Regions from separate parts of the Staphylococcus sp. MZ3 genome, predicted to be linked through region 2. Evidence: riboswitches for the same ligand, from Rfam matches in the RefSeq annotation. Region 2 holds a riboswitch; the other holds the start of a gene.
The links. A riboswitch is a leader RNA that binds a small molecule or an ion and turns the genes downstream of it on or off. The one in region 2 is predicted to bind thiamine pyrophosphate.

Region 1: it holds a riboswitch for thiamine pyrophosphate, as region 2 does, so the genes downstream of both, KI230_RS05255 (ECF transporter S component) here and tenA (thiaminase II) in region 2, are expected to answer to the same signal.

The regions. Positions count from the first base shown of each region.
Region 1 is NZ_CP076026.1:1,076,151-1,092,372, reverse strand. It holds gene rnjA (ribonuclease J1) at 1-1,603, shown strand, start outside; gene KI230_RS05310 (ISL3-like element IS1181 family transposase) at 1,757-3,076, shown strand; gene KI230_RS05305 (potassium channel family protein) at 3,473-4,135, opposite strand; gene KI230_RS05300 (cytochrome d ubiquinol oxidase subunit II) at 4,268-5,287, opposite strand; gene KI230_RS05295 (cytochrome ubiquinol oxidase subunit I) at 5,284-6,645, opposite strand; gene nrdH (glutaredoxin-like protein NrdH) at 6,843-7,076, shown strand; gene ptsP (phosphoenolpyruvate--protein phosphotransferase) at 7,313-9,031, opposite strand; gene KI230_RS05280 (phosphocarrier protein HPr) at 9,034-9,300, opposite strand; gene KI230_RS05275 (hypothetical protein) at 9,454-9,996, opposite strand; gene KI230_RS05270 (class I SAM-dependent rRNA methyltransferase) at 10,050-11,222, opposite strand; gene auxA (lipoteichoic acid stability factor AuxA) at 11,647-12,942, opposite strand; gene graF (glycopeptide resistance-associated protein GraF) at 13,094-13,228, shown strand; TPP riboswitch at 14,013-14,113, shown strand; gene KI230_RS05255 (ECF transporter S component) at 14,190-14,765, shown strand; gene KI230_RS05250 (ABC transporter ATP-binding protein) at 14,780-16,180, shown strand; gene KI230_RS05245 (energy-coupling factor transporter transmembrane component T family protein) at 16,173-16,222, shown strand, end outside.
Region 2 is NZ_CP076026.1:2,146,007-2,162,228, forward strand. It holds gene thiM (hydroxyethylthiazole kinase) at 1-719, opposite strand, end outside; gene thiD (bifunctional hydroxymethylpyrimidine kinase/phosphomethylpyrimidine kinase) at 703-1,533, opposite strand; gene tenA (thiaminase II) at 1,526-2,215, opposite strand; TPP riboswitch at 2,295-2,397, opposite strand; gene sceD (lytic transglycosylase SceD) at 2,796-3,491, opposite strand; gene KI230_RS10515 (single-stranded DNA-binding protein) at 3,880-4,275, opposite strand; gene KI230_RS10520 (YwpF-like family protein) at 4,469-4,909, shown strand; gene fabZ (3-hydroxyacyl-ACP dehydratase FabZ) at 4,970-5,410, opposite strand; gene murA (UDP-N-acetylglucosamine 1-carboxyvinyltransferase) at 5,444-6,709, opposite strand; gene KI230_RS10535 (DUF1146 family protein) at 6,820-7,053, opposite strand; gene KI230_RS10540 (hypothetical protein) at 7,185-7,277, opposite strand; gene KI230_RS10545 (F0F1 ATP synthase subunit epsilon) at 7,646-8,050, opposite strand; gene atpD (F0F1 ATP synthase subunit beta) at 8,070-9,482, opposite strand; gene atpG (ATP synthase F1 subunit gamma) at 9,504-10,370, opposite strand; gene atpA (F0F1 ATP synthase subunit alpha) at 10,401-11,909, opposite strand; gene KI230_RS10565 (F0F1 ATP synthase subunit delta) at 11,931-12,470, opposite strand; gene KI230_RS10570 (F0F1 ATP synthase subunit B) at 12,470-12,991, opposite strand; gene atpE (F0F1 ATP synthase subunit C) at 13,189-13,401, opposite strand; gene atpB (F0F1 ATP synthase subunit A) at 13,444-14,172, opposite strand; gene KI230_RS10585 (ATP synthase subunit I) at 14,193-14,645, opposite strand; gene wecB (non-hydrolyzing UDP-N-acetylglucosamine 2-epimerase) at 14,713-15,840, opposite strand; gene upp (uracil phosphoribosyltransferase) at 15,864-16,222, opposite strand, start outside.

The sequences.
Region 1 (16,222 bases), 1.1 Mb from region 2:
AATTGTCATTATCGATGCAGGTATCAAATTCCCAGATGATAACTTATTAGGGATTGATTATGTTATACCTGACTACACATATCTAGTTCAAAACCAAGATAAAATTGTTGGCCTATTTATAACACATGGTCACGAAGACCATATAGGCGGTGTGCCCTTCCTATTAAAACAACTTAATATACCTATTTATGGTGGTCCTTTAGCATTAGGTTTAATCCGTAATAAACTTGAAGAACATCATTTATTACGTACTGCTAAACTAAATGAAATCAATGAGGACAGTGTGATTAAATCTAAGCACTTTACGATTTCTTTCTACTTAACTACGCATAGTATTCCTGAAACTTATGGCGTCATCGTAGATACACCTGAAGGAAAAGTAGTTCATACCGGTGACTTTAAATTTGATTTTACACCTGTAGGCAAACCAGCAAACATTGCTAAAATGGCTCAATTAGGCGAAGAAGGCGTTCTATGTTTACTTTCAGACTCAACAAATTCACTTGTGCCTGATTTTACTTTAAGCGAACGTGAAGTTGGTCAAAACGTAGATAAGATCTTCCGTAATTGTAAAGGTCGTATTATTTTTGCTACCTTCGCTTCTAATATTTACCGAGTTCAACAAGCAGTTGAAGCTGCTATCAAAAATAACCGTAAAATTGTTACGTTCGGTCGTTCGATGGAAAACAATATTAAAATCGGTATGGAACTTGGTTATATTAAAGCACCACCTGAAACATTTATTGAACCTAATAAAATTAATACCGTACCGAAGCATGAGTTATTGATACTATGTACTGGTTCACAAGGTGAACCAATGGCAGCATTATCTAGAATTGCTAATGGTACTCATAAGCAAATTAAAATTATACCTGAAGATACCGTTGTATTTAGTTCATCACCTATCCCAGGTAATACAAAAAGTATTAACAGAACTATTAATTCCTTGTATAAAGCTGGTGCAGATGTTATCCATAGCAAGATTTCTAACATCCATACTTCAGGGCATGGTTCTCAAGGTGATCAACAATTAATGCTTCGATTAATCAAGCCGAAATATTTCTTACCTATTCATGGTGAATACCGTATGTTAAAAGCACATGGTGAGACTGGTGTTGAATGCGGCGTTGAAGAAGATAATGTCTTCATCTTTGATATTGGAGATGTCTTAGCTTTAACACACGATTCAGCACGTAAAGCTGGTCGCATTCCATCTGGTAATGTACTTGTTGATGGTAGTGGTATCGGTGATATCGGTAATGTTGTAATAAGAGACCGTAAGCTATTATCTGAAGAAGGTTTAGTTATCGTTGTTGTTAGTATTGATTTTAATACAAATAAATTACTTTCTGGTCCAGACATTATTTCTCGAGGATTTGTATATATGAGGGAATCAGGTCAATTAATTTATGATGCACAACGCAAAATCAAAACTGATGTTATTAGTAAGTTAAATCAAAATAAAGATATTCAATGGCATCAGATTAAATCTTCTATCATTGAAACATTACAACCTTATTTATTTGAAAAAACAGCTAGAAAACCAATGATTTTACCAGTCATTATGAAGGTAAACGAACAAAAAGAATCAAACAATAAATAATCAAAAAGCTACTAACTTTGAAGTGAAGTTTTAAGGTTCTTCATCTTTTATGGTGGGAAGGTAAAACTTCCTGCTTTTTTTAATACACAAAAAGCGCAATTGCCTCTATAATTTAAAGTGACCAAACCCAAACTAAAGGAGACAAGTGCGCCTATGTGTAATGATACCTTAGAATTACTAAGAATAAAAGATGAAAATATAAAATATATAAACCAAGAAATTGACGTCATTATCAAAGGAAAAAAAGCAACAGTGGTTAATGCTGTACTAACGTATAAGCCTTCGGCCTGTTATTGTTGTGGAGTTAAAAATGAAGGACAAATTCATAAACATGGTAAGCGTGTTTCTCGTATTACTTTACTTAAAACTCAAGGGTATAACACATACCTCAACTTAGCTAAACAACGTTTTAAATGCTTAGAATGCAATGGCACTTTTACTGCTAAAACGTCAATTGTTGATGAGTCGTGTTTTATCTCAAGATGTGTTACTCAAAAAGTTATAGAAGAAGCTACTAAAGTTAAAACAGAGATTGATACTGCAGAAGATAACTGTATCTCTCCATCTACTGTAAGTCGTATTAGAACTAAAGCGGCTAATTCATTACGAATTAAACCCTTTAATTGTTTGCCAGAACACATCGCTATGGATGAATTTAAAAGCGTTAAAAATGTAACTGGATCAATGAGTTTCATTTTTATAGATAATGATACTCATGATGTTATAGATATTTTAGAAAATAGAACTACAAGATTCTTGCGTGCCTATTTCGAGCGATTCGATTTAAAAAATCGACAACAAGTTAAGACGGTTACTATTGACATGTATGAACCCTATGTCCGATTATTTCGCGACCTATTTCCTAATGCAGCTATTATTTTTGACAGATTCCATATCGTTCAACATTTAAATAGAGAACTTAATAAGTATCGTGTACAAGTTATGAATGAATACCGTAATAAAAAAGGACCTGATTATACAATTTTTAAGAATAACTGGAAAGTCCTATTGATGGATACTAGTAAAACCATATTTAGTAAATACAGATGGAATAAATCTTTTAAGGCTTATAAACGCTCATCTGACATTGTAGAATTCATGCTTTCAAAAGACGATATACTACGACACTCCTACGAACTTGTCCAAGGATTACGAAAAGACCTAAGGTTATGTAATTGGCCTAAATTTATTAATCGTTTAAATTCAGTTAGTAAAAAGTCTGTGAGTAAGGGTGTATGGAAAGCGGTTAAATATTATAGAAAACATCAAAGGATGTTAAGAAATACAATTTATTACCCAGCATTTAATAATGGTGCTATAGAAGGAATTAATAATAAGATAAAATTAATCAAGCGAATTTCTTTTGGTTACAGAAATTTCAACAACTTTAAAGCACGTATAATGATGATTTTCAGCTTGTACAAAGGAGAAAAAAAGAAGACAACCAAGCCCAATAATGGACTGGCCGCCTAATAATAAAAACTCTAAAAGTTGTATTTTAAAAATAGTTCTTTAAATTATATACCCACCACATTTGGTGGAGAACCAGTTTTAATTAAACTCACCACCCATTGTTAGTAGCTTTTTCTTTATATATGATGAGCTTGAGACATAAATCAATGTTCAATGCTCTACAAAGTTATATTGGCAGTAGTTGACTGAACGAAAATGCGCTTGTAACAAGCTTTTTTCAATTCTAGTCAGGGGCCCCAACATAGAGAATTTCGAAAAGAAATTCTACAGGCAATGCGAGTTGGGGTGTGGGCCCCAACATAGAGAAATTGGATTCCCAATTTCTACAGACAATGCAAGTTGGGGTGGGACGACGAAATAAATTTTGAGAAAATATCATTTCTGTCCCACTCCCGATTATCTCGTCGCAATATTTTTTTCAAAGCGATTTAAATCATTATCATGTCCAATCATGATTAAAATATCACCTATTTCTAAATTAATATTTGGATTTGGTGAAATGATGAACTCTTTGCCTCGTTTAATTGCAATAATGTTAATTCCATATTGTGCTCTTATATCTAAATCAATGATAGACTGCCCCGCCATCTTTTCAGTTGCTTTCAATTCTACAATAGAATGCTCGTCTGCCAACTCAAGATAATCAAGTACACTTGCACTCGCAACATTATGCGCAATACGTCTACCCATATCACGCTCAGGGTGCACAACCGTATCTGCTCCAATTTTATTTAAAATCTTTGCATGATAATCATTTTGTGCTTTAGCAGTTACTTTTTTTACACCTAACTCTTTTAAAATTAAAGTCGTCAACGTACTTGATTGAATATTTTCACCAATTGCCACAATGACATGATCAAAGTTACGGATACCTAAACTTTTCATAACTGCTTCATCTGTTGTGTCTGCAACAACCGCATGAGTAGCGATATCACTATATTCATTCACTCTATTTTCATCATGGTCGATGGCCATTACATCCATGTCTAATGCATTCAACTCACGAACGATACTACCTCCAAAACGACCTAGACCGATGACTACATATTCTTTACCCATACTCGCCCTCCATTAAATGATTTTCATCAATTCATTGAAAATATAAATTTAAAATTATTATAAATGAGTACCCCAACTAAATTATCTAAATGCAGTAATGCAAGTAAATGAAAGTTGGGGTATCGTCTCAACTTATGATTTCTTTCCTTCAACATATTCTTTGTCGAAAACAAATAATCTTAATAATAATATTAACGATGGAAGTAATAAAAGTAAACCTAAAATAAAGACAATCACTAATGTCCAGCCCATTTCTGGATTAACATATGCATCTGTAATTTTTACAAACGGATATAAAAGGTATGGCAATTTACTAATTCCATAGCCAAAGAACGCGAACATCATTTGTAAAATAACAAATACAAAAGCCAAACCATGTTTTTTCTTAAAGAATGTTAACAATGAAGCTAATGCAAAGAATAAGAAACTTATAGCAAACATCCACCAATAGTCAAAAACAGCTGAATAAAAATGTTCAGAATTTTGAATGCGTAATGATAGAAATACGAATAAACAAATGATAATCATCGGCGGCCCTAAAAATATGTGCCATTGTCTTGTTAAATTATATGCTGGTTCGTCATTTGCTTTTTTAGCATAATATGTCAAAAATCCTGATGAAATATATAAAACTGAAATAATTGCCAAGAATACTACAGACCAAGCAAATGGGCTTAATAGTAACTGCACCCAATCTAGATCGATAACATTGTTTCGAACATTAATATAGCCACCTTCTGTAATAGTTAAAGCAGTAGATAATGAAGCTGGAATTAATAATCCACTTACCCCATACATGATCATCCATGCTAATTTTGTATCTTGACCATAATTTTCAAATGCATAAAAACTGTTTCTCAACGATATCATAATCAGTGCTATTGAACCTGGTATTAACAATACCGTGCCTAAATATTTGATTGACTCTGGAAAGAAACCTACGAATCCTACGAAGAAGAAAACAAAGAATACATTCGTAACTTCCCAAACTGGGTTTAAATAACGTGAAATTAAGTGATTAATTTTCTTTTCATCACCAGTTAACTTTGAATGCAATGCGAAGAAACCTGCCCCAAAATCTATAGAAGCAATAATGATATAGCAAAATAAAAACAACCATAACACTGTTATACCTATAAATGCATAAATCATTTTTCTATTTCTCCTCCTTGCTTCTTGGCTAAACGATTTACATCTTCATACGCCGGTTTATTTTTAAACATACGAATTAATACGTATGCACATGTATACATTAAAATGATGTACAATATGCCAAATAAAATTGTAACGAAGGTTATTCCGCCTGCTTGTGTTGCTGCTTCTGCCACGCGCATATAACCACGAACAATCCAAGGCTGTCTACCCATCTCTGTTAAGAACCATCCAAATTCTATAGCTAGCATTGAAGCTGGTCCTGTTAATAATATTCCGTAAAGCATCCATTTATGAGTAGAAAACTTTCTAAGCTTTTTAAACATTAAAGTTAAAACATAAACACCTGAAATGACAAAACATAAAATTCCCATCGTTACCATTAAATCAAAGAAATAATGGACAATCATAGGCGGATGTAAACTTTTTGGAAAATCATTTAACCCTTGCACTTTAGTTTTGACACTATTATCTGCTAAGAAACTCAATAGTCCAGGTAATTCAATCGCACCTTTAACTTGCTGAGTCTTTTCATCTAACACACCAAATAATAATAATTTAGCATGGGAAGATGTATCGAAATGCCATTCATAAGCTGCTAATTTTTCAGGTTGGAATTTATGCAAAAATTTTGCAGATAAATCCCCTGCCAACATAGAAAGTAAAGTTGAAAAGAATCCAACAATCATAGACATTTTCAAAGCTTTCTTATGGTAGACAGTATCTTTAGGTTGACGATTACGCAATAATTTAAAAGCTGCTATTGATGCAATAACAAATGCCATCGTCATACCAGCTGTAGTAATTACGTGAAATGATCTAACTATAAACGATGGGTTAAACATCGCTTCTATAGGTTGAACATTTACCATCTTTCCATTCTTCAACTCAAAACCTGCAGGCGTATTCATAAATGAATTCACTGAAGTAATGAAGAATGCTGAGAAAGAGCCACCAATAATTACTGGTATACTAATTAAGAAATGTGTCCATTTATTTTTAAAACGATCCCAAGTATATAAATATATACTTAAGAAAATAGCTTCAAAGAAGAACGCAAATGTTTCCATAAATAATGGAAGTGCAATAACGTGTCCACCCATTTCCATAAATGTAGGCCAAATCAATGATAATTGAAGTCCTATAATTGTACCTGTAACAACTCCCACTGCTACAGTAATTGTATAAGCTTTAGCCCATCTTTTGGCCATAGCTATATATTGAAGATCATTTTTGCGAATACCTAAAAATTCTGCAATTGCGAACATTAAAGGCATACCAACACCAATCGTTGCAAAAATGATATGAACTGCTAAAGTCATAGCTGTCAAAAACCGACTGATTTCAACTGTATCCATTTAAAAACATCACCTTTTTCTTTTTTTGATGACAACACAATGAACTTAATTATAATTGCTATAATGTGTATTTTTAAAACATTATGCGCTATGAAATTGTGTATAATTTATGTCAGTTCACAATGTGTTCACAAATTTGAATTTCAATGTATAATTGTGTATATTACATTAGAATAAAACACGAAGGAGCATGATACATGTCAGAAATAATCGTTTATACGCAGAATGATTGCCCACCTTGTACATTTGTAAAAAATTATCTTAATGAGCATCAAATTGATTTTGAAGAGAGAAATATCAACAATCAACAATATCGAAACGAAATGATAGATTTTGATGCTTTTTCAACTCCGTTTATTTTGTTGAATGGTAATCCAATGTACCATGTTGATCTTGATGAAATCAACAAAGTATTAAATATCCAAGATTAATTTTCATCTAAATCAACTTCATCATTTATAGCTATCATAAATTAAATATCGATTTTTAAATTAACTAACATTAATTAAAGAACAACATTTTGTTAATGACACATAGTTGTTTAATTAGTTAGCAACAACATTCCATTGAAATTAACATAAATCATAAAAAAGAACCCGAAGTATTCATAATTACTCACAATGAATACTTCGGGTTTGTTTATAATTCTGTCTTTCGAAAGAATTAATTATTTTACGTAGTTGTTAACTAATTCAATAACTTCTTCTTGCGTTGCACAGTCGACTGCACGGTTAGCAAGTTCAGTCATTTCATTTTTACTTAAACCATTAATTTGTCTTCTTGCTTTCAGAATAGACGTTGCACTCATAGAGAACTCATCTAAACCTAAACCAAGCAATAATGGAATAGCTGTTTCATCTCCAGCCATTTCACCACACATACCTGTCCATTTACCTTCTTTATGTGACGCTTCAATAACTTGTTTAACTAAACGTAAGATTGAAGGGTTATATGGTTGGTATAGATATGATACACGCTCTGACATACGGTCAGCAGCTAATGTGTATTGAATTAAATCATTTGTACCGATACTGAAGAAATCTACTTCTTTAGCAAAGACATCAGCTAATGCTGCTGTTGCAGGTATCTCTACCATGATTCCTAATTCTATATCATCTGAAATGTCATGACCTTCATTTTTAAGGTTTTCTTTTTCTTCCAATAATATAGCTTTAGCTTCTCTAAATTCGTTAATTGTTGCAACCATTGGGAACATGATATTTAACTTACCATAAACTGATGCACGTAATAATGCACGTAGCTGTGGTCTAAAAATATCTTGTTGCGCAAGGCATAAACGAATCGCACGGTAACCTAAGAATGGATTCATTTCTTCAGGCAAGTTTAAGTATGATAATTCTTTATCTCCACCTATATCTAAAGTACGTACAACAACACGTTTACCGTCCATTGCTTCTAATACTTCTTTATAAGCTTCAAATTGCTCTTCTTCTGTAGGCATTTGGTCACGACCCATATATAAAAACTCAGTTCTATATAAGCCGATACCTTGTGCACCATTTTCAATAACACCTGGCAAATCATTAGGTGTACCAATATTTGCAGCAAGCTCTGCGTGAACACCATCAACTGTAACAGTATCAGCATCACGTAGTTTTTGTAATTCTTTCTTGTCAGCAAAATAACGCTCACGTTTATCTTGATAAGCGATTAACTCATCTTCAGTTGGATTAACGATTACATCACCATTTAATCCATCTACGATAATCATGTCGCCTTGTTTAACTTCTTGAGTAATTGATTTTGTACCAACAATTGCTGGAATTTCTAAAGAACGACTCATAATTGCAGAGTGACTTGTTCTTCCGCCAATGTTTGTAGCAAAACCTTGTACGAATTCTTTATTTAATTGAGCAGTATCAGATGGCGTTAAGTCATTCCCTACAATAACAACGCTTTCATCAATCATACTCGGATTCGGTAATTCTACACCTAAAATATGTGATAACACACGTTTAGAAACGTCGCGAATATCAGCCGCACGTTCTTTCATGTATTCGTTATCCATAGATTCAAAAATTGTAACAAATTGTGTTGTTACATCCGTTAATGCTGTAGCAGCATTAGCGTTTTCATTTTTAATCTTATCTTGGATTGGTTGAATTAATTCAGGGTCATCTAAAACTAATAAATGTGCATCAAAGATAGCAGCTTTATCAGCACCTAGTTGAACCTCTGCATTATTTCTAATTTTAGTTAACTCAACTTTAGAAGCTTCGATAGCGCTATTGAACTTTGCAACTTCTCCTTCAACATCAGTGACTTTTTCATTTTTGTCGAATGTTAAGTCTGGCTCAACTAATAAATAAGCTTTAGCAATTGCGACACCATCAGATGCAGCAATACCTTTAATTAATTTAGACATGATTATTTAGTCAATCCTTCTTTTGATAAGACGTCACTGATTGCTTGAATGGCGTCAGATTCATCACTACCGTCAGCATAAATTGTAATTTCAGCATCTTTACCAACACCAAGGCTCATAACACCCATGATTGATTTTAAGTTTACTTTCTTACCGTTATATTCTAATTGAATATCAGAATCGAATTTTGAAGCTGTTTGTACTAACATTGTTGCTGGTCTAGCGTGAATACCAGTCTCGTCGATGATTACATATGAATTTTGTTCCATAATTACATTTCTCCTTCGTATAGTTAGAATCTTCAATATTATTACAATACTAACTTAGTTTTATACATTAACTTTACCAAAACCATGCTTTAAATTCAATTCGTTTAAAACCGGTTTCAGTAAAATTTGCAAATTGCAAAACTATTATAGCACCTACATGACATTTTTAATAACATTTTCGCATTTTTGAATGTGATCTTTTCCAATTTTATTCATAAAATAGTAACTAATAGATGCAGACACAGCTTGTCCTACAACAGGAAACCATTTTGTTTGTTTTGCAGCAGTACGTTTAGCTACATCTCTAATAACTATTTTTAAAAATGCACTTGAAATTCTTTTACCAATAAATTGACTACCTTGAATTGCTGCTGCAGACATAATTCTTTCTTTCACATCATCCCCAAGGCTATTAACTTGCTTATGATCTAATCCGTATATTTTATTTACATCTTCGATAATATCTTTCATTAATTTTAAATCAACACCAAAATCTAAACCCGGAATTGGAACAACGCTCATTGTTGATGACATTAAAGACTTTCTCTTTACAATTGCTTCAGCACGTTGTCGTCTTTCTCTCAATTCTTGAATCGTCGTTGGCATTGCACCTTTTCCGTCAACATTTTCTATCTTAAAGACTGAATTACCGATTTTATTTGTTAAATTTGATGTTAAATTGTTTTTGAATCCCATAATATTATCACCCTTCTTTTTCTCAATAAGTTACTATACCCCTTTTTATCAAATTAATGTCTAATATTTACAAAAACAGCTTTTAAATATTTAGATGGCTTATAATGTGGATGCGTTTTAAAATCTTTTGGTAATCCCATAACTTCAGTTAATTCATAATCAACGCCACTCTCTTCAAGCGTCTTTTTAATAGTATTTTTAAATTGCTTTAATGGATATACACTTGCGTTTGTACATAACAATAATGTTCCTTCAGATGATAAAATATTTAAGGCGCCATTAATTAATTTGTCATAATCTTTTTGCACTGAAAATGTACGTTTTTTGTTGCGTGCAAAGCTAGGTGGATCAATCACGATCGTGTCATAACTATGTCCATGTCGTGCAGCATATTTATAGAAATCAAAAGTGTCCATGACATAAATATATTGGGATTTAGGATCAATAGCATTTAATCCAAAATTTTCTTCAGTTAAACTACGAGAACGATTAGCCAAATCTACACTTGTTGTTGAAGATGCCTCACTTGCTGCTATTACAGAAAAAGCACCTGTATAACTAAATAAGTTTAAAACATGGCGTTCTTTGGCATATTGATCCCTTAATTTCTTGCGCACTTCTTTTTGATCTAAAAAGATACCTGTCATCAAACCATCTTCAAGGTCTACATTATAAAATGTGAAGTTTTCTTCGATAACAATTGGAAACTCAGGTGCATCTCCTTCAACAAAACCACCACTATATTCGCTGTCTTTAAATCTTACTTTTTCGTAAATAGATTTATAATCAAATACTTTTCTAACCGCTTCAAGAATGGCATATTTAAATTTATAAATACCTTTTGAGTACCATTGAATCAACAAATGACCATCATAATTGTCGATTGTTAATCCCCCAACACCATCACCTTCAGCATTAAATAATCTAAAAGCATTTGTTCCATCTATATTAAAATAATATTCACGTTCTGCTAATGCAGTATTAAACAATTTCACAAAGAAAGCTGTGTTGATTTCTTGAGCTTTATCGTATGTTAGAACCCAACCTAATCCTTTATGTTGGCGACCAACATAAGCCGTTGCAACATATTGTGATTTATCAGTCACAATTTGAAAAATATCTCCTTCTTTTAAATGATCTTGTGAATAGATATCCTCTTCTTCAATTAAAGGATATCCATTAAAATATTTTGTTTCTTTGCCTTTGTTCAGAGTTGCTATTTTCATCTGACAACTTCCTTTCTGTGTTTCGTTGTAGTTTTATATAGATTAAATTGTTTGCCAAATTTCAATATCATCTACTTCTAATCTTACTGTTGATTTTAACAAATTAGTAATTCGAATGATATATGTTAAATTTCTACAAAGGAAATACTATATATCGTTTCGCAAATTCCATATGTCGCTTCAACTATTTACTAGTTTTCTTGATTTTACAAATGGATAACTTTTCAACTATTTTATTTGCACTAAAACTTTGTATACAATTTTCAATACTTAATTCGCATCACCTGAATCAATCAAATCTAGTTACAAAAAAAGTACTATCCATAAACTTCATTGACCTGTATCTAAGTAAGTTAGAGATATATCTAACTTATAGCGTACACATCAAAATGTTTAATAGATAGTACTTTTATAATGCTTTTAATTATGGTCGCTCTCGTAATTGTAACGAATAAGAAATGATGATTGCCAATAACATTAATAGTAATGTTGGCGTAATGAACACTGAAAGTAGTAGTCCATGAATCATTATATTTATAAATTCCGTTAACAATTTAAAGAATAAAATGCTCCCCATAAATAGTTGTAAATAATAAAACTTACCTTTCAAGTGGAAAGTTAACGTTGTAACGATATATGCGATAATAATGAATAACAGAATTAATAATGTAACCCATTCAATAACATATTGTGTCTGTGATAATTTCCAATCACCAGATACAAATAATGCATTACGATTATTAAATTCTAAAAATGTGAATAAAAAGATGACGACACCACAAAATAGTTCGACATACATTGGTTTAACCCATTTCGGTTTTCTCATCCAATCAGGAATATCGTCTTCTTGAATATCGATAATATCATTAACTTTCTTTTTGAATTTATCTCTTTTAGCTCTAATTTTATCTAAATCGACACTTCTTCTTGTCTTACGTGCATATTCTGTAGTCTTATCTTGGAGTTGTTTCAAGTGAATTTTAGTTTGATTCGTGACATTCCCTTTACTTGTTCTTGATAATTCTGGCTCCTCTTCACCTAATTCTTGCTTTGTTAAAGGTAAAGCTCGGCGCAAGAACAAGAAATTCCAAATAGCCATTTGACCAAGTAACCACATAATTATAAAGAAAGCATTGACACTTAAGATATCAATTGACTCTATTTCATTAGCATCAATTCTGCCATACAATGCAATTTGTGTAATTAAGTAACTTATACCATAACTCACAATTATCCACATGAAATGATTTTTTACATTTTCCTGATTCAATTCATCTTTATAGACGATATATCCTATATGAATTGTAAATGGAATAATGAAAATCACTGCAAAGAATCCATAAACTTGAGTCATTAATATAAGAGTAATAATAAAGTACATGATACCGATAACTAAGAAAAAGATAGAAATATCATAGTCATACTTAATAGTTCTAAGTAATGTATGACCAATCAACATAACTAAAATACCGAATATAATTATCACAATTGCACTAACTATAGGGAAATTACCTATAAATCGACTCATTACTTTAATAATTTCACTGAAAAATGCATTCAGAAATTCCCACACATTATGAACATGTGTATCAACTTTTTTACCACCATTTAATTGTTTAATTAATGGCAAGTTAATTAAAATAATGAGACCAGTGAAGAGTGAAACGATACCGATTAAATAGCTAAAAATAATTTCGGCGTGTTTCCTAAGAAAAGACATTATGTTCACCTCAAAATCATTATATATTAATCTAATGTTGTTGTCTTTAGATAAATGAATAAATAGTGCTATAGACTTAGAAAAGTTTAACGAAAGTACAACCGGGTAAGATTTATATATAAATAATTATCCAATTTGGGAGGAATTAATCATGTCTAATGAAAATCAAAATAAAAAAGCAGCAGAAAAAGCTAAAGAAGTTGAAGAAAAATTAAAAGATAAAAAAGAAGAAAAAACAGAAGATATTAATCAAACAAAACAAGATATCCAAGATACACTAAATTAATTTAAATCCCCTTACAACTTTTAGTTGTTAGGGGATTTTATGCATGTGCTCGGCACATGTATCCCTCTCCTTCCTTACAACTTTTAGTTGTTAGGGGATTTTATGCATGTGCTCGGCACATGTATCCCTCTCCTTCCTTACAACTTTTAGTTGTTAGGGGATTTTATGCATGTGCTCGGTGCATGTATCCCTCTTTTACCTTACAACTTTTAGTTGTTAGGGGATTTTATGCATGTGCTCGGTGCATGTATCCCTCTTTTACCTTACAACTTTTAGTTGTTAGGGGCTTTTTTGCATGTGCTCGGTGCATGTATCCCTCTTTTACCTTACAACTTTTAGTTGTTAGGGGCTTTTTTGCATGTGCTCGGCGCATGTATCCCTCTTTTACCTTACAACTTTTAGTTGTTAGGGGCTTTTTTGCATGTGCTCGGCGCATGTATCCCTCTTTTACCTTACAACTTTTAGTTGTTAGGGGCTTTTTTGCATGTGCTCGGCGCATGTATCCCTCTTTTACCCTACAAACTATAATTCGTAAGCCATTATGCACGGGTTCTTCACTGTTGTTAAAGAGGTATGATTGATAAGTATCCCTCTTCATTTATCAGCTCAATCTTATTACATGTCACATATTTTTATATCTTTAATTACTAACATTCCTACTACATCTCCAATTTAAATCCAATGCTAATATTATAAATTTTAAATCGAATTAAACGAAATTTCATGAAGACAACCTATTGACATAAGTTTACAAACGTCTTACAGTATAATTAATTAAATAAATCGCACACACTAGGGGTGTTTTATACTGAGATGAGGCTTGCCCTCAAACCCTTTGAACCTGATCTAGCTTGAACTAGCGTAGGAAAGTGTTACTATACATATGTTTTACTAATATATATTGTGAACGCATAACTTTCCTATGGATGGTTGTGCGTTTTTTTATTAGGAGGATGTAAAAATGTCAAAAGGTTTAAAGCTATCTGAAATACTAGTAACCGTACTTATTTCAGTAGTATTCGCAGTTATTTACAATTTATGGTGGTTTGTTTACAATGGTGTGCAAGCTACAGGCCTTCACCTCGAACAATTAACAAACGGGGTTTGGTTCATGGCAGCGATTGTCTGCTATCTAATTATTCCAAAACCAGGTATTGCTTTACTGGCTGAATTTGCTGCAGGTGCCGGCGAAACTATCATTATGGGTCGTTTCGATATTCCGACAATCGTTTACGCTTTCATACAAGGTTTAGCGTGTGAACTTGTCTTTGCAATTTTTAAATATCAATCTCGTTCAGTTATGGTAGCTATGTTAGCAGGTTTTTGTACAGCAATCGCGGCTTTCCCTATAGATTATTTCTATGGTTATTTAAATGAAGTTGCAGGTTGGAACTTAACATTATTCATCGTATTTAGATTAATTAGTGGTGCAGTAGTCGCCGGCGTCCTATCTTACCTTTTAGTAAAAGCTTTAGATAAGACAGGCGTAACAAAATTATTTAGACCAGCTGCTAAAGAAGATTACGACAACTTATAAGAGGAGCATTCAGAGTGTTAAAAGTAAGTGATTTACGATTAAAATATCCAAGTGGTCAGCGTAAAATTTTCGATCATTTAAATATCACTATTCAAGACAAAGAAAAAGTACTTTTACTCGGTCCTTCTGGTTGCGGTAAAAGTACACTTCTGAATGTATTAAGTGGTATTGTTCCTAATTTAATTGAATTACCTATGAAATATGATGAACTAATCGTTGACCCATTAAGTGGCGTTATTTTCCAAGACCCTGATAGCCAGTTTTGTATGCCAAAAGTATACGAAGAACTTGCATTCGTTTTAGAAAATAGACAAGTACCACGTGAAGACATGGATGCGTTAATTATCAATGCTTTAAATATGGTCAATTTAAATGTTACCCCTGAAACGTATATCAAAGATTTAAGTGGCGGGATGAAACAGAAATTGGCAATTGTTGAAACCATTCTTCAACAATCAAAAACATTGTTTTTAGATGAACCGACAGCAATGTTAGATGTTCAAGCAACAGAAGATTTATGGACTAAACTAATTGAACTTTGGGAAGATCAAACTGTTGTAATCGTTGAACATAAAGTTAAACACATCTGGAATCATGTCGACCGCGTCATTTTGATGGATTATAACGGAAATATCATTGCCGATGAATGTCCTGAAATCATATTACAGAAGTATGTTCATTTACTCAGTGAATATGGTGTGTGGCATCCACGTGCATGGGAATTCGCACCAAGTCGTGTTGACTTTCCAACAACAAACTCACACTTATTACAATTTAAAAATGGACGTATTATTCGCGGTAAATCAACCTTGCTCTCATTTTCAGATTTAGAAATTGGTCTAGGTGAGTGGATTACAATTACAGGGGCAAATGGTAGTGGTAAAACAACCTTGCTTGAATCAATTATGCAATTGATTAAATATCAAGGTGATGTTTATTTTGAAAATCAGCGTTTAACAAAAATTAAACATGCAGCAAAACACATGTATCTAGTTTATCAAAACCCAGAATTACAATTTATAACAAATTCGGTTTATGATGAAATTAACATTCATTTTAATCACCTTTCTAAAGATCAAAGTGATGATGAAACGATACAACTTTTAAAACTTTTAGATTTACAAAATGTAAAAGATCAACATCCTTATGAGTTGTCTATTGGTCAAAAACGACGCCTTAGCGTAGCTACCGCACTAAGTTCTAAAGCTGATATTATCTTTTTAGATGAACCGACATTTGGACTTGATAGCCATAATACATTCCAGTTGATCAAACTTTTCCAAAAGCGAATTAATTTGGGACAAAGTATTGTCATGGTTACACATGACGATGAAATAATTGAACGTTATCCATCAAGAAGACTTAAAATTTCAGATGGTGCGTTACTAGATTGTGATGGTGATACGAATGTATGAGCAATGGAAAGTTCGGCAATCATTTGTTGATGATGTCAACAT
Region 2 (16,222 bases):
AATGGTGAAAACGTACCAGGACCACCACAATTTTCATTTTCAGCAGCTACCTCAGCAGCAATATTAAATACGCTTACCGCTTCAATTAACGCTTCTATGTCTGGTTCTGTTTCTCTAAATAAAAATCCAGCAATAACGCCTCCTAATAAACAACCAGCTCCAGTTACTCGTGCTAATAATGGAGATCCATTAGCTAATACGAAGGCTTTATTATCTTGAACAATAACGTCCTCTTTACCTGTGATTACTATTGCAGTTTTATATGTTGCGTAAGCCTTTTTCGCTATTGCAACCGCATCAAGATTAGCATCACTATCTGTACCTTTCATAGTTGCTGTATCATCAATCAACGCTAATATTTCAGATGCATTGCCTTTAATTACTGATACTTTCGCTGATTTCAATAATAATTTACAAAATTGCTTTCGATATGTAGAAGCACCAACAGCTACAGGGTCAAATACAATAGGTAAGCCTGCCTCATTTGCCGTTTGAGCAATCGCAATAATATCTTGTTCATTTTCTGCTGTTAAAGTACCGATATTGATTAATAGCGCTTGTGCAACTTTGTAAAATTCTTCAGCTTCTTCGGGAGCTTCACTCATTGCAGGGCTAGCACCAATACTTAATAAACCATTCGCTGTAAAATTTTTAACTACATCGTTTGTATAACAAATTGTTAATGGGTTTTCAATACGTATTTTATTTAGATAATTCATCGTCTAATCCCTCTTTCTTTAAATATGCAAAATGATTCACTGGACCTCTACCACGGCCGATTTCAGGCGTATATTGTATACTCATTGAAATAAACTTTTTAGCCTTGTGTACAGCCTCAAATAATGGTCTACCTTTTGCAAGTTCTGCCGTTATAACTGCTGAAAATGTACACCCTGTTCCATGCGTATGTTTTGTTTTAAATCGTTCATTTTCAAATGTTTGAACACCTTCGTTAGTAAATAAATAATCTTTTGCTATATCAGTATCATTTGAATGGCCGCCTTTAATGATGACACCTTTACTACCAATCTCATTAATAAAGATGCGGCCAGCCTGCATAATTTTTTCTTCACTATCAATGGTTAGTCCCGTTATTTCTTCAGCTTCTGGTAAATTCGGTGTTACTACGTCAGCTAATGGCAATAACGTATGCTGCAAGTTTTGCTTTGTGTCATTATCCATTAATGAATCACCGCTTTTCGCCAACATAACAGGATCAATTACATATGGAATAGATTCATGTTGCATTAAATAATGACGAATCGTTTCCATAGTATCTGCTGTAGCAATCATCCCCGTTTTAATAGCATGCGGTAAGGTATCGTTGAAGACACTATCAAGTTGTTCATCTACCCATTGATGATTTAAATTATGAATATGTTGTACGCCCAATGTATTTTGAGCAACAATACTTGTAACGACGCCCATACCATATACACCACATGAATGAAATGATTTTAAATCAGCCATTACGCCGGCACCACCTGTTGGATCAGTACCTGCAATGGTTAATGCTATTTTAGGTTTAATCATTTACTTTTCCTCCAAATTCCCATTGTTCTAGTGTCATAGCCATATTGAAAAATCGACGCTCATGTATGCAACTTTCTAAAAATACTTGCTTTACTTGTTCCAATTCCTTGTCAGACATTGATTCGGCTAATTTATTCATTAATGCCTCAAATACGTTAATTATGTCATCCATTTCAGTACTATAAAAATCAAACCATTTTGCCGTATCTTTTTCTCTATTAAGCTTATGATCACTTTGAGAGCGCTTAGCTATTTCTGCATAAATATATGGACAAGGTGCCATTGCAGCAATTGTATAAATAGCATTTTCACGACTATGCGCTTGGAAATACATGTGCTTAATGTAATGGTCGCCACTTGGTGGCCAAACTTTAGTTTTAATAATTTCTTCATAAGGTTCACCAACAATTTGTGCTAAAATATCATGCGCTAACACTTCACCTTCTACCATAAAATCAATTTGCTCTATCAAAAATTTCACATCATCCATGTTGTTCATTTTTGGAATTAGCAATGCATATAAGTTTGTAAATTCTTTTAAATACGCAGCATCAGCTTTTAAGTAATGGCGTAATGCGTCAGCTCCTATATCTCCGGATAACATCTTCTGAATAAAATCATCTTCATAAATATCATTAATGATTGGCTTTGCAGCTTGGTACAATTTTTGTGAAAATTCCATTGTTAAAAATCCTCCCTAAATAAAAAAACTACTTCCAACATGAAAGTAGTTTGATGGCAATGTTGCTATACTAGCCCCATCACTTCAATAACTACTTTCCTACGTTGGTACTAACCAAATCAGGTCATAAGGGTCTGAACAATTCATCTCAGCCATATCATTAGGCTCCCCTAGTAGTTCCTTAGTATTCAATTGCAAATTAATCTTAGCAAACGGTTTCAACATTTTCAATTATTGTTGCTCAGTTGGGAGTGGGACAGAAATGATATTTTCGCAAAATTTATTTCGTCGTCCCACCCCAACTAGCATTGTCTGTAGAAATTGGGAATCCAATTTCTCTGTGTTGGGGCCCCGCCGGCAAGGTTGACTAGAGTTGGAAAAAGCTTGTTACAAGCGCATTTTCGTTCAGTCAACTACTGCCAATATAACTTCGTAGAGCATAGAACATTGATTTATGTCCCAGCCTGTATAATGACATATATTTGCGAAATAAAAAAGACTGGAACATATCGAGAATTCCCCGATATATTCCAATCTAAAAGTTACTTATATAACTATTGATTAGCTATGCATAAATGGCTTATGCAGTAACCCAATGTCCAGCGCCACCAGTGTTATATAATTTTACTGCTGCGGCATCTTGAACACTTTCAGGAGCATTTGCTGGTGATACACCTTTATATTTAGCAGGTGCTACTGAATCCCAAGTTGATTGTAAGAATTGATACTTACCAGCTGCACCTGATGTTGGATTTACAGCATGAATATTGCCACCTGATTCACGTTGAGCAATTTGTTTTAGATGAGCATTCACATTTACTGATGAACCTTCTGATGCTTTTGATTCAGTTGGTGTTGCAGTAACTTGTGAATTGTTTGATGTTGATGCTTGTGGTTGTTGAGTTTGAGCATTTTGTGGTGCTTCAACTTCTTGTGATTGTACTTGATTTGCTTGAACAGCTGATGGTGCAACATTATTAGTTGCAGGTGCTTGTGCACTCATGTCTGCTCCATTAGCACCTGTTGCATGGTAATTCCAAGCAAAGTGTGTACCATCTGATTCAAAGTGATAAGTAAACCCTTCATAGTCAAATGTATAATTATAAGCCCCAGCTTCAATTGGTTTTTGATTTAATGTTTGATCATTTGATTGCGCCATTTGCGCTAAAGATGCTTTATTTAAGTCCGCTTCACTTGCATGGGCTTCGTGACCTGCATTTCCTGCTACGATTCCTAAACCTACTGCTAATGATGATGCGAGTAATGTTTTCTTCATAATCTTAAAATCCTCCTACAAGTAATTTGTTTCTCTAAAAGTTTTACAGAGACTACTGTAACATCTATAAAATCCGTGCAGGTTACAACAAAATAAAAAAATAGCCTTGTTTTTTACACAGTGATTACAACGAAATCCCCCATAATTTCAAATATGATTCTATCGAGAATTGTCATGACAGTAAAAATGTTTTTCATTTGCAATTTTTTATGTAATCGTTTTGCAATCTATGTCTATTTTCTATTAGAAAAACTACACAAAAAGACGACCTACACAACAGTACTAGTCATGTAAGTCGTTTTTAAGTGAGTATATTTCAAGTTAATTAGATCTATAAAAAATTTAGGATGGATTAAATGTATATTAAGGATGTTTAGGATAATTGGATTTAAATTTCTAATAAGTCATGATTATCTATATTTTGAGAGTCAATATCTAAAATACTATCTGAGAGAATTTCATTATTTTGGGATTTAGGGGACATAAATTTTATTGTTTCAACATATAATTCAGTGACAAAGTGTGTTTGTCCGTCTTTATCATACTTTCTTGATCTCATTTGACCAGTTATACCAACCAATGTACCTTGATTAGTATATTTTTCTATATTAGAAGCTAACTTGCCAAATGCTTTACAGAATAAGTAATCACAGACGATTTCTCCATTTTCATCTTTATAATTTCGGTGCGTTGCAACACAAAACGTTGCAATTTTTCTATCCTCCTTTTCAAATATTTGTGCGTCTTTCGTCAGTCTCCCGACAATTACGATTTTATTTAGCATGTAGTGTGTGATTCACCTCCTATGCCTATATCTTAATTACTAGCTTAAAAATGGTCAAAATGGCAAATTTTATATAATTAATAGCTATAGCATCTCGTTATTTGTTATATTTAAAGAAATTAGTCATGAAATGACCTTAAATCTTCTAAATAATTCAAAAATCATAAATATTAAACTAATGGGATGTGGGAATATGAAAACTTTTAAAGCAGTAAGGTTTCAAATTGTGAATGAACACGGCAGAATTATAGAATATGAATTAGAAGATGGCGTAATAATTAATAAAGAGGAAAGTGGCACGGGTTGGTTGCTTGAAATTGTCATTTCTAATGAGCATTATGAAACATTTAAGGAATATCAAGACAATGAACAGTTATTGGATATTCGTGTCGTCATCACGCGTCCAGCCAATGATCCAGCTTTATTTGAATCTACTGTGAAAAGTATTAAAAATTTTAAAACAACAATGTCTATCGTATTTGAATGTCATATTTACACTTTACGTCAACAGTATGCTGAAAGTTTATTAGAACAACTTATTGATGATGGATTATCTGGTGAAGAATTAAAAAAATCATTTAATCGAATGATGCAGTCTAAACCAAAGTTAAAGGATGAAAAATTAGAAGAGTAAAATAAAAAACATTCAAAGATTATGCCAACACATTAAATCTTTGAATGTTTTTTTTTTGTTTTATTTTACATCTTGAATTGCAAATGTAAGTTCACAACTACAAGCAAGTTGACCATCGACAGTAGCTTTAGCATTACCTTTACCGATTGGTCCTTTAATTTTAGTGATTTCTACTTCCAACGTTAAAGTATCACCAGGTACTACTTGACGTTTAAAACGACATTTATCAATACCAGCAAATAAAGCGATTTTACCTTTATTTTCTTCACTATTTAAAATAGCTACCGCACCTGTTTGAGCTAACGCTTCAGTAATTAATACGCCTGGCATTACCGCATACTCAGGAAAATGCCCTTGAAAGAATGGTTCGTTTCCTGATACTTGTTTAATAGCCACACAACGTTGACCTTCTTCATATTCAACTACTTTATCAATTAATAAAAATGGCTGTCTGTGAGGTATAATTTGTTTAATTTGGTTATAATCAAAAATTGTTTCCATGGTTGAAATCCTCCATTATATTAATTTACTGAATTAATCGTTAATACGTTCAATGTCTGCACCTAATTGCTTCAATTTACCGTGTAAGTCAACATAGCCTCTATCTAGGTGCGTTAATTCAGTAACGCTTGTTTTACCATCAGCAACTAATCCAGCTAAAATTAAGGCTGCTGCTGCTCTTAAATCAGTCGCTTTAACTTGTGCACCTTGCAATTGACTTTTACCTTCAAGTTTAGCACTACGACCTTCTACATTGATATTAGCATTCATACGTTTGAACTCTGCAACATGCATAAAACGGTTTTCAAAAACAGTTTCGGTTACGACTTTATGACCATTTGCCGTTAATAACAATGCCATCATTTGTGATTGCATATCAGTCGGGAATCCAGGATGTGGTAGTGTTTTGATGTCTACAGGTTGTAATTCCCCTTCAGCACGTACACGAATACCATCTTCTTGATAGTCCAATTCAACGCCCATTTCTTCTAGTTTATAGACTAAACTCGCCATATGTTCTTTGATTGCACCACGTACAAAAATATCACCACGCGTTATAGCACCAGCGATTAGTAATGTGCCTGCTTCAATTCTATCTGGAATGATAGCATGTTCTACACCATGTAATGATTCTACACCATTGATTGTAATTGTGTCTGTACCAGCACCAGTAATTCTACCACCCATTTCATTAATGTAGTTTGCTAAATCGACAATTTCAGGTTCTTTAGCTGCATTTTCAATTAAAGTCTTACCCTTAGCTAATGATGCTGCCATAATAATATTTTGTGTTGCTCCTACACTTGGAAAATCTAAATGAATTGATGTACCTTTTAATCCATCTTTAGCATTAGCATAAATATTACCATTTTCAAGATGAATTTCTGCGCCTAAAGCTTCAAAACCTTTAATGTGTTGCTCAATCGGTCTACTTCCAATTGCACAACCACCAGGCAATGCAACAATAGCATGTCCTAGTCTTGCTAAAAGAGGTCCCATAACTAAAATACTTGCACGCATTTTACTAACATATTCATATGGTGCCTCTTCATTTAGAGTCTTTGTTGCATCAACGACAACAGCATTTTCGTCCTTTTTATATGTAACGTCAGCATTTAAAGTTGTTAATACATTATTTATTGTTTCTACATCACTTAAAGCTGGAACATTAACTAATTTGCTCGGTTTATCAGAAGCTAATAAAGATGCTGTCAATATTGGTAATACTGCATTTTTAGCACCTTCTACTTTAACTTCACCCGTTAATTTATTTCCACCTTTGATTACTATTTTATCCATCGTAAATCCTCCACTTAGAACTCCTATTACTTTACATTTCCCTATTTTAAAATTATTTTAAGTCATTATTTAATTATATCTAGTTTTGATTACAAATCATAGAGTTAGACTTATTTTATTAAATATTTTACCTGCGTCGAGTATTGTAACAAATCTACAATAAAATTGCTTACTGCAGTGCCTAATAAAATAGCAACAAATATCATACACACTTGTAATTGAGTGGCGTATCCTTTTTTAAAAAATTGATCTAATCTAATTGATTGTAAAGCCCAATAGGCAATACAAATACATACAACATGTAACACTAAATGGATAACTGCATATTGTCCGATATAATCCATTTTATCACCTCATAAGATTACTGTATTACATTGTACATGAAAAATTTAAATAATGATACAAAGTTTAATACCCGTTTTTAGTAAAGTTTAAGCTAACTTACTATATAATTCTTTTTACATAAATATCATAACTATAAAGTATCTTGGTATGAAAAAATGTAGCTACTTTCAAAAAATGAAACGTCGACTGCAGATAGTGGTGAATGAAATTTTGATTTTAGCAATCTATTAGTGATTGTAAAAAGTAAAACTATTCTTGGGAGTCGGACATAAATCAATGTCTAGACTCTATAGTGTTGTATTTGGCAGTAGTTGACGGGGCCCCAACATAGAGAAATTGGAACCCCAATTTCTACAGACAATGCAAGTTGGGGTGAACAACGAAATAAATTTTGTAAAAATATCATTTCTGTCCCACTCCCTCCTATTTTTAATACACATTAGCTGTGTTTAATGATAAAGAACCACTACATCATAAATCTTTAATAGTTCTTTATCAATTCCTTCCCCCCTCTCATGTTTTGTATCTTTAAATCAATATAATTCAAAAAAGGGTCGAAGATATGAAATCACATCTTCGACCCTTTATTTACTATTTTAATTCAGCCACACGCAAACGGTTATTTGCTCTCTCTAAAGCTCTTTCGGCTCTATGAATATCAGTATTGTCGTCATCATTTTCCAAGTGAGACTCTGCTCTTGCTTTGGCTAATTTAGCTCTTTCAACATCAATTTCTCTTGCAGTTTCTGCAGTCTGAACAATGATTGAAACTTTATCTTTTCTAACTTCAACAAAGCCATCGCTTACAGCAATATATTCAGTTCCATCGTGAAATTTCACTTTTACAAAGCCTGTTTTTAAAGCAGCTACAGTTGGAATATGTCCACTCATGACACCTATCTCACCAGCTGTTGTTTGCATAACAACGAGTTCAACATTATCACGATTGTAAACAGAACCATTAGGAGTGACAATATCTAGGTTTAATGTATTCATTATCCATTCCTCCTAATTGTTATACTTCAACACCCATATCTTTAGCTTTTGCAATAACATCATCCATGCTACCAACTAAACGGAAAGCATCTTCTGGAATATGGTCATATTTACCATCTAAGATATCTTTAAAGTTTGCAACTGTTGTCTTAACAGGTACATAAGAACCTTTTTGACCAGTAAATTGTTCCGCTACGTGGAAGTTTTGAGATAAGAAGAATTGAATTCTACGTGCGCGTTCAACTGTTTGTTTATCTTCATCAGATAATTCGTCCATACCTAAGATAGCAATGATATCTTGTAATTCACGGTATTTTTGAAGTGTTGATTGTACATCACGAGCTACTTCATAATGTTCTTGACCTACAATTGATGGTTCCAATGCTCTTGATGTAGACGCTAATGGATCCACGGCTGGATAAATACCCATTTCAGTTAATTTACGTTCTAAGTTTGTAGTTGCATCTAAATGGGCAAACGCTGTCGCAGGCGCTGGGTCAGTATAGTCATCGGCAGGTACGAATACCGCTTGAATAGAAGTTACTGATCCTTTTGTTGTAGACGTAATACGTTCTTGTAATTGTCCCATTTCAGTAGCAAGTGTTGGTTGGTAACCTACTGCAGAAGGCATACGACCTAATAATGCAGATACCTCAGAACCAGCTTGTGTAAATCTGAAAATGTTATCGATGAATAATAATACGTCTTGACCTTGTTCGTCACGGAAATATTCAGCCATTGTTAAACCAGATAATGCAACACGCATACGTGCACCAGGTGGCTCATTCATTTGCCCGAATACCATGGCTGTTTTCTTAATTACACCACTGTCACTCATTTCGAAGTATAAATCGTTACCTTCACGAGTACGTTCACCTACACCGGCGAATACAGAAATACCACCGTGCTCTTGAGCGATGTTGTTAATTAATTCTTGGATTAATACTGTTTTACCTACACCGGCACCACCGAACAATCCGATTTTACCACCTTTAATATAAGGTGCTAGTAAATCTACTACTTTAATACCTGTTTCTAAAATTTGAACTTCTGTTGAAAGTTCATCGAATGCTGGTGCTTGACGATGGATAGGATCGCGGCGAACAGAATCACTAATTTCTTCTTTAAGGTCAATTGTTTCACCTAGTACATTAAATACACGACCTAATGTTTCGTCACCAACAGGTACACTAATTTCTTTGCCTGTATCTTTTACATCCATGCCTCTTTGGACACCATCAGTTGAATCCATCGCAATTGTACGAACAACGTCGTCACCTAATTGCAGCGCAACTTCTAATGTTAGTTGTATTGTACCTTCTTCTTTAGGCACATCAATAACCAAGGCGTTATTAATTTTAGGAACTTCGTTATGTTCAAATCGAACATCAATTACAGGACCCATAACTTGAGTTACACGGCCAATTCCCATGCTATTTTCCTCCTTTAAATATTATTCAAGCGCTGCGGAACCACCAACAATTTCAGTAATTTGTTGCGTAATTTCTGCTTGTCTCGCTCTGTTATATTCTAATGATAAGTCATCAATAAGTTCAGTTGCATTATCAGTGGCATTTTTCATCGCAGTCATACGTGTTGCATGCTCACTTGCTTTTGCGTCTAATATTGTTCCGTAAATCAAACTCTCAACATATTGAGGCAAGATTACACTTAAGATAGATTCTTTATCTGGCTCAAATTCATAAGAAGACAAATGACCATGCCCCTTACTAGAATCCTCTTGAGATAATGGTAATACTTGTCTAGATGTAGGCTTGTTTTCAAGAACGCTGACATAATGACTATAGTATATATTTAATTCATCAATTTCTTCTTCACTGTATAAGTCTATAGCATGGTTAGCTAGTGCTTGAACAGATTTGAAAGAAGGTTGATCAGGTACGTCTACTTGAGAATACTCAATGTCATAACCTCTATTTTTTAGGAAATCAACACCTTGTTGCCCTAAAACTACAATACTGTATTCGCTACTATCTTGATGTTTCGCTTCAATATCAGTAATCAATTTTTTAAGCACGTTTGCACTATATGCACCTGCTAAACCTTTATCACTCGTGATAACTAAATATCCACTTCTAGTAATTTTACGAGGTCTTAGCATTGGATGGTTTGTATTGCTACTTGCCCCTGCAACTGCAGTAATTGCATCTTGCATTTTATCCATATATGGTGTGAATTGTTTTGTATTTTTTTCAGCTCTACGAAGTTTTGAACTTGATACCATGTTCATCGCTTTCGTAATCTGCTTCATTTTTTTGGTTGATTTTATTCGAGTATCTATTTCTTTAAGAGAAGCCACTATCTCACCACCTTATACTAAACTTGTTTATTATTCAGATTTGCTAAAGCTTTTTTTGAATTCGTTAATTGCTGTGTCAAACTTCTCAGCATCTGGTAAGCCACCAGTTTCTCTGATTTCATTTAACAGTTCAGTAGCATTTGATTCTGCCCAGTGGTTTAACTCGTCTTCAAAACGTGTGATATCTACAACTGGAATATCATCTAAATATCCTTTTGTTAATGCATAAATAATCAACACTTGGTGTTCAACTGGTAATGGTTTGTTTTGATCTTGTTTTAAGACTTCAACAGTACGTTTACCACGTTCTAATTTACTTGCAGTAAATTCATCAAGGTCTGAACCGAATTGTGCAAATGATTCAAGTTCTCTGTATGACGCTAAGTCAAGACGTAACGTACCAGCAACTTTCTTCATTGCTTTAATTTGTGCAGATCCACCAACACGAGATACAGATTGTCCGGCATTAATCGCTGGTCTTACACCTGAGAAGAATAAATCAGATTGTAAGAAGATTTGTCCATCTGTAATTGAAATAACGTTTGTTGGTACATAAGCTGAAATATCACCAGCTTGTGTTTCGATAATTGGTAATGCAGTAATTGAACCGCCACCTAAGTCATCGTTTAATTTTGCTGCTCTTTCTAATAATCTACTATGTAAGTAGAATACGTCACCTGGGTATGCTTCACGACCTGGAGGTCTACGTAATAATAATGATAACTCACGATAAGCTGCTGCTTGTTTAGTTAAATCATCATAAACGATTAAAACATGTTTACCGTTAAACATGAATTCTTCACCCATTGTTACACCTGAATATGGTGCAATATATAATAATGGAGAAGGTTCAGAAGCTGATGCTGCTACAACAATAGTGTAGTCTAAAGCGCCTGCTTGTCTTAACTTTTCAACATTTGCTCTTACTGTTGAATCTTTTTGACCAATAGCAACATAGATACAAATCGTACCTTGATCTTTTTGGTTCAAAATTGTGTCAATTGCAATTGTTGTTTTACCTGTTTGACGGTCACCGATGATTAACTCACGTTGACCTCTACCAATTGGTACTAAAGCATCAATTGCTTTGATACCTGTTTGTAATGGCTCATCTACTGATTTACGATCCATTACACCAGTAGCTTTTTTCTCTACTGGACGTGTTTTAGTTGTGTTAATCGGTCCTTGTCCATCAATAGGTTGTCCTAATGGATTAACAACTCTTCCGATTAGTTCTTCACCTACTGGTACTTCCATGATACGACCAGTACGTTTAACTTCGTCACCTTCAGTAATACCTGTGTATGGTCCTAAAATAACCACACCCACGTTTGACTCTTCAAGGTTTTGGGCTAAACCAAGTACGCCGTTATGGAATTCTACTAGCTCACCAGCCATAACGTCATTTAATCCGTGAATTAATGCAATACCATCACCAATTTGTAATACAGTACCTACATCAGTTACGGACATTTCTGACTCATAATTTTCAATTTGTGAGCGAAGTAATGCACTGATTTCTTCAGCTTTTATGGCCATCTATGTCACTCCTCTTTATAATTAATTAACTCTTCTAAATTTTCTTTGTAATTGGACAAGATCATTTCTAACACTACCATCTAATACAGTTGTGCCGACTTTAACTCTAAATCCACCAATTAAATCTGGATTAATTTTTGTATCTACAATAACTTTAGATAACTTCGTTTGTTGAGTTACTAGTTTGACAATCTTATCTAACTCTTCTTGACTCAATTCATATGTTGACTCAATTGTTGCAAAATCTTGATTGTAGTGTCCGTTATATAAGCTTTGGAACGCCTTGAATACGTCAGCTATTAATGAGATATGTCTATTATCTGCTAACACGTACATCATATTTTTAATGTATGGATTAATGTCAGTAAATACACTATTAATCAACTCACGACGTTGTTCTGCTGTTTGAGTTGGATTACTGTCAACCATTTTCAATTGCTCAATTTTATCTTTTACTGCTTCATTTATAACTGTTAATTCTTCATTAATAGTCTCTAAATTATTTGTATCTAATGACACGTCAAATAATGCTTTAGCATACTTGTTAGCTACTTTTACCATTATTTATCGCCTGCCTCTTTTAGATACTTGTCAACCAATGCTTTTTGGTCTTGTTCAGAAATTTCTTTTCTAAGAACTTTAGAAGCAATTAACACTGATAGTTCAGATACTTGATTATTAATATCTGCAATGGCACGTTCTTTTTGGCTATTGATTTCACTTTGTGCTGTTTCAATCATACCGTTTGCACGTACGTTTGCTTCATGAATAATTTGTTCTTGCTGTTGACGTGCTTGAACCTTAGCATCTTCTAAAATCTTTTGAACTTCTTCTTGTGTTTCTTTAAGTTTTTGTTTATTTTCTTCTTCAAGTTTCTGTGCATTTAACTTAGCTTGTTCTGCGTCATCGATATCTCTGTTAATATCTCTTTCACGTTTATCCATTACATCTTTCAATGGACCCCATGCGAACTTTTTAAGTAACGCAAGTAACACGATGAAAGTTAGGACCTGTACAATCACAGTACCCCACTCAACGCCTCCAGCTGCACCAAGAACGAATAAGTTAGCTGTTTCAGTCACGGGTTCATGACACTCCTTTCATTAAAATAATCGCTAGTGTTATATAGAAAAAAACGACGAGGTTAGGACCTACTGAATTTATGCGATAGGCATGGTGCATTCATATCTCAACTATTTAATAAAGTTCAAAGATATTACTATATATGCATCATGAATTATGTCCTATGCGCTTTGTCCCGACCTCTTTTATCTGTTAATTATCCAGCAAATGTCATGAATGCAATTACTACACCGATGATAGGTAATGCCTCAACTAAACCTACACCAATGAACATGATACCCATTAATTGACCACGTGCTTCTGGTTGACGTGCTACACCTTCAACTGTTCTTGAAACGATTAAACCGTTACCGATACCTGCTCCTAATGCTGATAAACCAATTGCGATTGCTGCTGCGATTAAATTCATAATTTAATTTCCTCCTGTGATTGTATATAATTATTGAAATTTTTAGTGTTCATCTGCCACTTTATGTGACATATAAACCATCGAAAGCATAATAAAGATATATGCTTGGATTGTTCCTACAAATATTGAAAATGCTTGCCAAACAATTAATCCTGGGATACTAATAATCCAACCCCATGCTGGTTCGTTAAAGAATAAGCCAGCAAGTAATGTTAATAGTATCTCACCTGCAAATATGTTACCGTACAAACGCAGACCAAGCGTTAATGTTGAAGTGAACTCTTCGAAAACATTAATAATTGCCAATGGCCAAAACGGCTGTACATAACCTTTAAGATATTGTTTCGTACCACGCATTTTAATTCCATAAAAGTGAGTTAACAGTATTATCGTTGTAGACAACGTTAAAGTCACTGTTGCATCAGCTGTTGGTGATTTCCACCACAATGTGTGATCTTTCGTTACTATAGAAAACGGAAGACCTAACATATTAGCTATAAAAATGTACAGAATCAGCGTTACTGCTAAGAAGTGGAATTGACCACCTTTTTTCCAAGCCATGTTACCTTCAATGATTCCCCTCACGAAATCAAAAATCCATTCAACGAAATTTTGTTTGCCAGTTGGTCTTTTTTTCAAATTACGCGTACAAATGATAGCAAGTAGAAAAACAAGAAACGCCGTAACAAGTATCATCAATATACTTGATAAATTGAAAACGATATCAAAACCGAATAAATTCCAACTCACGAGCGGGGATTTGTGATCCATAATCTCACCTCTTTCTTAATTTATTTGCTCACCTTTAGTAAAGGACGTATGATAACTACAACATATGAAATCATTAAACCAATAATTATACCGATGATACTTACATGCGCTTTATTAAGGTACCAAATCATACAGGCAATAATTGCAACTAAGTATCGCCACATATTTCCAGTTGAAATATGCATAGTGTCTGGTCTTTTAGCTTTAGCTAAATAGCATTCAAAAATACATGTGTTGATTGCAGAACCAGTAACACCAATGATTAATCCTAAGATAAATGCATGGTGTGTATAAAGGTATAATCCTCCCAATATTATTATTAGATAAAAATAATATTGAATGAACTGTTTAAAAATGTTGTAGAAACGACTCATTTTATATGCCTCCGTGTGACTGATATCAATCATGAAAACCGTTCCACTCATACAAACTAAATGATAATATAGGCGATTTGTGGTGTCAATTCTATTCAAATTGTTGTAAAAAAATAAGCATAGTTAGACACAATTTAGACACAATTGGACAAAAAGTCTATTTTCCTCAGAAATCGCTTGGTTTTTCAGTGATTAAATTCAAATAATACTTAATATGATTAACTATTCTTTCTGAAGCAAATCCATCACCGTAAGGATTAGATGCTTCAGACATTTGATGATATAATCTCTCATCATCGATTAATTCTTTTGCAGCTTGATACACATTTTGCTTATTTGTTCCAATGACTTTTAATGTGCCAGCTTCAACACCTTCAGGACGTTCTGTAACGCTTCGCAAAACTAAAACTGGCTTATTAAATGATGGCGCTTCTTCCTGAATTCCACCTGAATCTGTCAAAATAAAATAAGATTTTTTAGCAAAATTATGGAAATCTACTACGTCCAAAGGTTCAATCAATTCAATTCTGTCATGACTACCTAAAATCTTTTGAGCCACCTCTCGAACTTTCGGGTTTTTATGCATTGGATATACTAGTGCTAAATCAGTATACTCATCTATTAAGCGTCTAACCGCTTTAAATATATTTTCCATGGGTTTCCCGATATTTTCTCGTCGGTGTGCTGTCATAAGAATGAATTTTTTGTCATGGTATTTATCCATGATGTTAGATTTATAATTGTCATCAACTGTATATTTCATAGCATCAATCGCTGTATTACCAGTGACAACAACACTTTCTGAATATTTCCCTTCACTTAACAAATGCGATGCAGCATTTTTAGTAGGTGCAAAATGTAAGTCAGCTAATACACCAACTAATTGTCTATTCACCTCTTCCGGAAAAGGTGAATATTTATCATAACTTCTAAGCCCTGCTTCAACGTGTCCAATCGGCACTTGGTTATAAAATGCCGCTAAACCACCTGCAAATGTCGTCATCGTATCACCATGTACAAGTACCATGTCTGGTTTTTCTAATTGAATCACTTGCTCTAATTGAGTGATTGATTTAGAAGTTATCTCAGAAAGTGTCTGTCCTGATTTCATAATATTCAAATCGTATTTTGGTTTGATTTCAAAGGTACTTAATACTGAATCAAGCATTTCTCTATGCTGTGCTGTAACAACAACAATTGGCTCGAGCATTTTTTCTTGTTCCAAAGCTTTAACTAAAGGAGCCATCTTTATGGCTTCGGGTCTTGTTCCAAATATGGTCATAATCTTTTTCATCAAACTACTTATCTCCGATTCTTCTATTTAGTACCAAACAATCTATCTCCAGCGTCGCCTAACCCTGGTGTGATATATGCTTTATCATTTAGCTTTTCATCAAGTGCAGCAATATAAATATCTACATCCGGATGTGCTTCATGCATCTTTTCTACGCCTTCTGGTGCTGCAATTAAACACATGAAGCGAATATTTTTAGCGCCACGTTTCTTCAATGAAGTAATAGCTTCAATTGCTGATGCGCCTGTTGCTAACATAGGATCAACAACAATGATTTGTCTTTCAGTAATATCTTGAGGTAACTTAGCAAAATACTCTACAGCCTTTAATGTTTCGGGATCTCGATATAAACCGATATGTCCAACTCTGGCTGCAGGTACTA